2 linked regions of the Salipiger abyssi genome follow. The protein of the gene in region 1 interacts with the protein of each later gene in a pairwise test. Links are inferred from orthologs where the notes say so. Each region holds a gene or a part of one and is shown in the gene's direction. Other genes may lie near its edges.

Region 1 (3,859 bases):
CCGTGGCGCTTTGCAGATATCCGCGAATGACATGTCAAAAAAGTATCGGGCAAATTTCCGATCTGAGGTAGAGCGGCGCGGGCCGGAGCGTTACCGTCTCAGCACGCGACCGGCCCGGGTGGAGATCGGGCAGGGCGCGCGACGGAGGAGAGTGAATGCAACCCGATCTGGAACTCGTGCACATCCGCAAGGGCGAGAGCTTTGCCGCCTGGATGCACGGCTATCCGTTCCGGACCGTGCGCTGGCATTACCATCCCGAATACGAAATCCACCTCGTCGTGGACACGCATGGCACGTTTTATATCGGCGATCACATCGGCGCGTTCGGCCCCGGGCAACTGATCATGACCGGCCCGAACCTGCCGCAGAACTGGATTTCCGATATCGCGCCGGGCGAGGTCGTGCCCGAGCGCTCCTTTGTCATCCAGTTTCCCGAGGCGTTTATCGAAGATGCCGCCGCCGCGATGCCCGAGATGGAGGCGATCCGCCCGCTGCTCGACCGCAGCCATCGCGGGCTGCTCTTCGACGAGACGACGGCGGCGCAGATCAAGCCGCTGATGATGGAGCTTTTCGAAGCACAGGGCCTGCGCCGGCTGGCGCTGTTCTGGGAGATCCTCGACCTGCTGGCACGCGCGCCCGATCCGGAGGTGCTGGCGAGCCTGAGCTACGAGCTCGACCTCGAGTCCCTCAAGGAGAGCGGGGTCAACAAGGCCATCGCCTATCTGCGCGAGAACCTGACCGAGAATATCGACGAGAAAGACCTGGCGCAGATGGTCAACCAGAGCCCCAGCGCCTTTTCGCGGGCTTTCAAACGGCACACCGGCTCGACCCTGGTGCGCTACAAGAACCAGCTCAGGGTGGATCTGGCCTGCCAGATGCTCCTGACCCGTCCGGAGGCCAAGGTGGCCGAGATCTGCTATGATGTCGGCTTCTCCAACCTCTCCAATTTCAACCGTCATTTCGTGAGGCTGAAGGGCATGTCGCCCTCGCAGTTCCGGACGACCTTTGCGGCGAACGGGGTGTTCTCGGAGGCGGACTGAACCAGACGGATACCGGACGTACACGAATTCGGGCGGCGGGGTGCCGTCCGGACAGGGGCGGGCTTTGCCTGCCGCAGAAAACTTGGGAGGATACCCTGATGAAACATCTGCTCGGAGCCGCATCGGCGGCTGCACTCGCACTCTCGATGGCCGCGCCGGCCTCGGCCCAGGACGACGGGCTGAAGATCGGCATGACCTTCCAGGAGATGAACAACCCCTATTTCGTCTCGATGCAGGAGGCGCTGATGGGCGCCGCCGAGGATCTTGGCGCCGAGGTCGTGGTGACCGATGCGGGCCATGACGTGGCCAAGCAGATCTCGGATGTCGAGGACATGCTGACCCAGGGCATCGACATCCTGCTGCTGAACCCGACCGACAGCGCCGGCATCGAGGCCGCCGTGCACATGGCCAAGGCGCAGGACGTGATCGTCGTCGCGGTCGATGCCAATGCCAACGGCCCGGTCGACACCTTTGTCGGTTCCAAGAACCGCGACGCGGGCTATCAGTCCTGCAAGTATCTCGCCGACGAGCTGGGCGGCGAGGGCGAGGTCGCGATCCTCGACGGTATCCCGGTGGTGCCGATCCTTCAGCGCGTCGAGGGCTGCAAGGCGGCGTTCGACGAATACGAGGGCATCGAGCTGGTCGACACCCAGAACGGCCGTCAGGACCGCTCGGTCGCGCTTGGCGTGGTCGAGAACATGATCCAGTCGCACCAGAACCTCGCCGGCATCTTCTCGGTCAATGACGGCGGCGCCATGGGTGCGCTGGCGGCGATCCAGGGCTCGGGCCGCGACATCAAGCTGACCTCGGTCGACGGGGCGCCGGAAGCGGTGGAGGCCATCGCCGCGGGCGGGCCGTTCATCGAGACCACCGCGCAGTTCCCGCGCGATCAGGTGCGCGTCGGCCTCGCCATGGCGCTGGCGCAGAAATGGGGCGCACGCGTGGTGCCCGCCGAGGTGCCGATCGACGTGCGCGTGGTCGATGCCGAGAATGCCGCCGATTTCAGCTGGTAAACCCGACACCGCCACCCCCGCCCGGCGTGGGGGTGGCGCTTTTCCGCAACGTCCCAAGGCTGCCCAACCATGCTGCAACTGACCGGAATCAAGAAGCGCTTCGGCACGATCCAGGTGCTGCACGGGGTGGATCTGGATGTGCGGGCCGGCGAGGTTCACGCCCTGCTGGGCGAGAACGGCGCGGGCAAATCGACGCTGATGAAGATCCTCACCGGCATCATCCAGCCCAGCGAGGGCACCATCACCATCGAGGGCGAGCCGCGCCAGTTCTCGAATTACGACGAGGCCATCGCGGCGGGCATCGGCATCGTCTTTCAGGAATTCAGCCTGATCCCCTATCTGACGGCGGTGGAGAACATGTTTCTCGCCCGCGAGATCCGCAATCGCTTCGGCCTGCTCGACCGCCGCGCCATGCATGATCGCGCGAAAGAGATCCTCGCCCGGCTCGAGGTCGACGTGCCGCTGGATGTGCCCATCGCCAAGCTCTCGGTCGCGGAACAGCAATTCGTCGAGATCGCAAAGGCGCTGTCGCTGAATGCGCGCATCCTCGTGCTGGACGAGCCCACCGCGACGCTGACCCCCTCGGAGGTGGCGCATCTCTTCAAGGTGATGCGCGAACTGCGCAAGCAGGGCGTGGCGATCATCTTCATCTCGCACCATCTTGAAGAGATCTTCGAGATCTGCGACCGCATCACCGTGCTGCGCGACGGCGAGTTCGTCGGCGATTGCCTGGTGTCCGAGACCGATACCGACCGGCTGGTCGAGATGATGGTCGGGCGCCGGATCGAGAACAGCTTTCCCGAAAAGCCCGGCCCGCGCGCCGATGCCAGGGTCATGCTGGAATGCGAGGAGGTGCAGCTCCGCAAGGGCGGGCCGGTGTCGGATTTCGTGCTGCGCGAGGGCGAGATCCTCGGCTTTGCCGGGCTGGTGGGCTCGGGCCGGTCGGAAACCGCGCTGGCGATGCTGGGCGCGTTCCCGGCGGCGCGCTGCAAGGTGCTGGTGGACGGGGTGGAAACCCGGTTCAGGGAGCCCGCCGAGGCGCTGGCGCATGGCATCGGCCTGCTGCCCGAAAGCCGCAAGGAACAGGGGCTGATCACCAGTTTCCCGATCCTTCAGAACATCTCGATCAACAATTACGGCAAGTATCGCCGCGGCCACTGGTTCATCGACCTCAAGAAGGAGCTGGCCGATACCGAGGCCGCGATGAAGGAGGTCCGCGTCAAGGCGCCGGGCCCGATGGCGCGGGTCGATACGCTGTCGGGCGGCAACCAGCAGAAGGTGGTGATCGCCCGCTGGCTGAACCACCAGATGAAGGTGCTGATCTTCGACGAGCCGACACGCGGCATCGACGTCGGCGCCAAGGCCGAGATTTACCAGCTCATGCGCGCGTTCACCGCGCAGGGCTATGCCATCATCATGATTTCCTCCGAGCTGCCCGAAGTGATCGGCATGTCGGACCGGGTCTGCGTCTTCCGCCAGGGCGGGATCGTCGCGACCGTCGAGGGCGACGCCATCAATTCCGAGGAAATCATGTCCCACGCCACGACCGGGAGGGTCAGACATGTCGCATAACGCCAACTCTGCCGAGCAGGGCAAGGGAGGGGTCAGCCTGCGCTGGCTCCTGCATTCGCCGCTTGCGCTGCCGCTGATCGGGCTCATCGTGGTCTCGGTCCTGATGGGCTTTGCCTCGGAGAATTTCTTCTCGGTCTCCAACATCATGAACGTGCTGCGGCAGGTCTCCATCGTCGGCATCCTCGCCGTGGGCATGACCTTTGTGATCCTGACCGGCGGCATCGACCTGTCGGT
Region 2 (3,970 bases), on another replicon or contig:
CGCCCGGGCGATCCGTGAGTGATGGCCGGGCACGCCGCGAAGTGCGTGGTCCGGGGCTCCGGGCGGGAGTGGCGAGGGCCGGCGGCTTATTCCGCCGGCGCGCTGGGCGTGGCGGGTGCCGTCTCGTCGCCGAGCACCGGGGCACCGGCCTCGGGCGTGCTCTGTTCGATGGCCGCGGGCGCTGCCGGGCCGTCGGTGGGCGCGCCGCCGCCCAGGACTCCCACGCCGACGATCAGCGCGACGATCACCGCGACCGCGACCACGAGGCCGACCACCGTGCCGCCGGAGCGGCCCGAGGGCATGCGGGTCTGAGGATCGGCGCGCAGATGCGCGGCATAGGGGTTGGAGGCGTGGGTCTGGTCGTTCTGATAGGCCATGACGGAACTCCTTGTCCGGATTGCGTCGGTTTCAGTTCACTTGCCAGGCGCGGGGCATGTGCTGCGCCATCGGTGATCATGAAACCATTTCCGCACGTCAGAGTTGCCGCCTAACGCGGGAACTCCCGGTTTCCGGCAGGAGCCCGCCTTAAATGCCGGGGCGATGCGCCGAACCCCGCCGCGCCGCGATGCGGCGTGGCGCGAAGCTGCCGGTTTGCGGTGCCGGGATGAGGGGATTTCCGCCCGTTCCGCGCCTGGCGCGCCCTGTCCGCAAGCTCTGGACCATCGCGAGTCGCTTGCCTATAACGCCCGGCATGATGGGCCGTCTCGCGATCATCATTCGAATTACATGCCCGGCGCTCTAAACCGCAGAGCCGCCGGGACAAGGCGTATGGACTTTCGCGCCGACCAGAGTTTCCCCCAATTTCTCAAGAACCGGGACCGCAGATCATGTGCGCCGAAACGCCTGACTACAAGGACACGCTGAACCTTCCGAAGACCGATTTTCCGATGCGCGCGGGGCTGCCCAAGCGCGAGCCGGAATGGCTGGAGCGCTGGGCAAGGATCGGCATCTACGACCGCCTGCGCGAAACTGCCGCCGGGCGCACGCCCTTTACCCTGCATGACGGCCCGCCCTATGCGAACGGCCACCTGCATATCGGTCACGCGCTGAACAAGACGATCAAGGACATGATCGTGCGCTCGCATCAGATGATGGGGCATGAGGCGCGCTACGTGCCCGGCTGGGACTGCCACGGCCTGCCCATCGAGTGGAAGATCGAGGAACAGTACCGCGCCAAGGGCAAGAACAAGGACGAGGTGCCGGTCGTCGATTTCCGTCAGGAATGCCGGAAGTTCGCCGAGGGCTGGGTGGATATCCAGCGCGAGGAGTTCAAGCGGCTGGGCATCACCGGCAACTGGGCCGATCCCTATCTGACGATGAACTACCACGCCGAGCGTGTGATCGCCGAGGAATTCATGAAGTTCCTGATGACCGGCACGCTCTATCAGGGCTCCAAGCCCGTGATGTGGTCGCCGGTGGAAAAGACCGCGCTGGCCGAGGCCGAGGTCGAGTATCACGACAAGGAAAGCTTCACCATCTGGGTGAAGTTCAAGGCCGTCGCGTCGGATGCTGCCGGTGAGGCCCCGGATCAGGTTCGGGGCGGGGATCTCGCCGGGGCCTATGTGGTGATCTGGACCACCACCCCCTGGACCATGCCGTCGAACAAGGCCGTGGTCTATGGCGAGGACTTCCAGTACGGGCTTTACGAGGTCACCGACACCCCGGAGGAATGCTGGGCGAGCAAGGGCGAGCGCTATATCCTCGCCGACAAGCTGGCTGGGCAGACCTTTGCGCGGGCGCGGCTTGAGGAAGGCCAGTGGACCCGGGTGCGCGACGTCCCGACCGACGAGCTGGCCGGCCTGTCCCTCATGCACCCGCTTGCCGGTGCCGACGGTGCCAATGGCGAATGGGACGATCCGCGCGATTTCCGCGCCGCGCCCTTCGTCACCGACGAAGAGGGCACCGGCTTTGTGCATTGCGCGCCCTCTCACGGGATGGAGGAATTCGAGCTTTACCGCGATCTGGGCATGCTCGATCAGGTCATCACCTATAACGTCATGGAAGACGGCTCCTTCCGCGAGGGGCTGCCCTTCTTCGGCGGCAGGATGATCCTCAAGCCCAACGGCAAGGAGGGCGATGCCAACAAGGCGGTCATCGACAAGCTGGCCGAAGTCGGCGGGCTCTTGGCACGCGGCAAGATCAAGCACAGCTATCCGCATAGCTGGCGCTCCAAGGCGCCGGTGATCTACCGCAACACGCCGCAATGGTTCGCCGCCATCGACCGCGCCGTCGGCGACGGGCAGGACAGCTACGGCACCACGATCCGCGAGCGCTCGCTGCGCTCCATCGACGAGCTGGTGAAATTCACCCCGCAATCGGGCCGCAACCGGCTCTATTCGATGATCGAGGCGCGCCCGGACTGGGTGCTGTCGCGTCAGCGCGCCTGGGGCGTGCCGCTGACCTGTTTCGTGAAGAAGGGCGCGCTGCCCACCGATCCCGATTTCCTGCTGCGCGATCCGGCGGTGAATGCCCGCATCTGCGAGGCCTTCGAGACCGAGGGCGCCGATTGCTGGTATGTCGACGGCGCCAAGGAGCGGTTCCTCGGCAACGAGTATAACGCCGAGGAGTGGGAACAGGTCTTCGACGTGCTCGACGTGTGGTTCGACAGCGGCTCGACCCATGCCTTTGTGCTGCGCGACCGCCCGGACGGCACCGAGGACGGCATCGCCGATGTCTATATGGAAGGCACCGACCAACATCGCGGCTGGTTCCATTCCTCCATGCTTCAGGCCTGCGGCACCATCGGCCGCGCGCCCTATCGCAACGTGGTGACGCATGGCTTCACGCTGGACGAGAAGGGCAACAAGATGTCCAAATCGCTCGGCAACACCATCGTGCCCGAGGAGGTGGTGAAGCAATACGGCGCCGATATCCTGCGGCTCTGGGTGGCGCAGACCGATTACACCGCCGACCAGCGCATCGGGCCGGAGATCCTCAAGGGTGTGGCCGACAGCTATCGCCGGCTGCGCAACACCATGCGCTTCATGCTGGGCGCTCTGGGGCATTTCTCCGAGGCGGATCGTGTGGAGGCCGCCGACATGCCCGAGCTGGAACGCTGGGTGCTGCACCGCCTCGCCGAGCTCGACGCCAAGGTGCAGGAGGGCTATCGCGCCTATGATTTCCAGTCGGTGTTCCAGGCGGTCTTTACCTTCTGCACCGTGGATCTCTCGGCCTTCTATTTCGACATCCGCAAGGATGCGCTTTACTGCGACGGCGACACCGCGCGCCGCAAGGCCGCGCGCACGGTGATGGATCTGCTGTTCCACCGCCTCACCACCTGGCTGGCGCCGATCCTTGTCTTCACCATGGAAGATGTCTGGCTCGACCGCTTCCCGGGCGAGGAGAGCTCGGTGCACCTTCAGGATTTCCCCGAAACGCCGGCAAGCTGGCGCGACGAGGCGCTGGCGGCGAAATGGGCGCAGGTCCGGGCGGCACGCCGCGCGGTGACCGCCGCGCTGGAGATCCAGCGGACCGACAAGGTGATCGGCGCCTCGCTGGAGGCGGCGCCCATCGTGCATGTGGAGGATGCCGAGATGCTGGAGGCGCTGAAGACCGTCGCCTTCGACGATATCTGCATCACCTCGGGCATCATGCTCACCGCCGATCCGGCGCCGCAGGAAGCCTTCCGCATGGCGGAGGTGCCGGGCGTCGGCGTGGTCTTTGAAAAGGCCGATGGCGGCAAATGCCAGCGCTGCTGGAAGATCCTGCCGGATGTGGGCAGCCACAGCCACGCCGCCACCTGCGCGCGCTGCGACGCCGCGCTGGGCTGAGGCGAACGGCACAATTTGCGATCAGACGGGGCGCTTCACGGCGCCCCGTTTTGTGTCAGCTGCCCTGCCTGCCCCCGGAGTCGTGCGATTTTATGGTATGAGGATACCATAACAACAGCGAATCCGGGGGAATGGAGATGAAGAGACGCGCAATGCTCGGGCTTGTTTCGGCGGCCCTTTTGGTCGGCTGTGCCACGGGT

What was found.
Region 2: the proteins of Ga0080574_RS00980 (region 1) and ileS interact in binary tests that used the Escherichia coli proteins (3 or more experiments, as listed by UniProt). The link is inferred for Salipiger abyssi from one-to-one orthologs.

What each region holds. Positions count from the first base shown.
Region 1 is NZ_CP015090.1:65,726-69,584, reverse strand. Bases 258-3,095 are described here. They hold Ga0080574_RS00980 (ABC transporter substrate-binding protein), read left to right. Parts: upstream 258-1,138; coding sequence 1,139-2,053; downstream 2,054-3,095. Other genes in these bases: Ga0080574_RS00975 (sugar ABC transporter ATP-binding protein), read left to right, coding at 2,123-3,095; Ga0080574_RS00985 (AraC family transcriptional regulator), read left to right, coding at 258-1,040. Outside these bases: more of Ga0080574_RS00985, read left to right, coding at 156-257; more of Ga0080574_RS00975, read left to right, coding at 3,096-3,625; Ga0080574_RS00970 (ABC transporter permease), read left to right, coding at 3,615-3,859. UniProt on the Escherichia coli protein: Part of the ABC transporter complex RbsABC involved in ribose import. Binds ribose. Also serves as the primary chemoreceptor for chemotaxis.
Region 2 is NZ_CP015093.1:2,831,502-2,835,471, forward strand. Bases 511-3,970 are described here. They hold ileS (isoleucine--tRNA ligase), read left to right. Parts: upstream 511-827; coding sequence 828-3,770; downstream 3,771-3,970. Other genes in these bases: Ga0080574_RS17365 (histidine phosphatase family protein), read left to right, coding at 3,908-3,970. Also shown: Ga0080574_RS17355 (hypothetical protein), read right to left, coding at 87-377. UniProt on the Escherichia coli protein: Catalyzes the attachment of isoleucine to tRNA(Ile). As IleRS can inadvertently accommodate and process structurally similar amino acids such as valine, to avoid such errors it has two additional distinct tRNA(Ile)-dependent editing activities.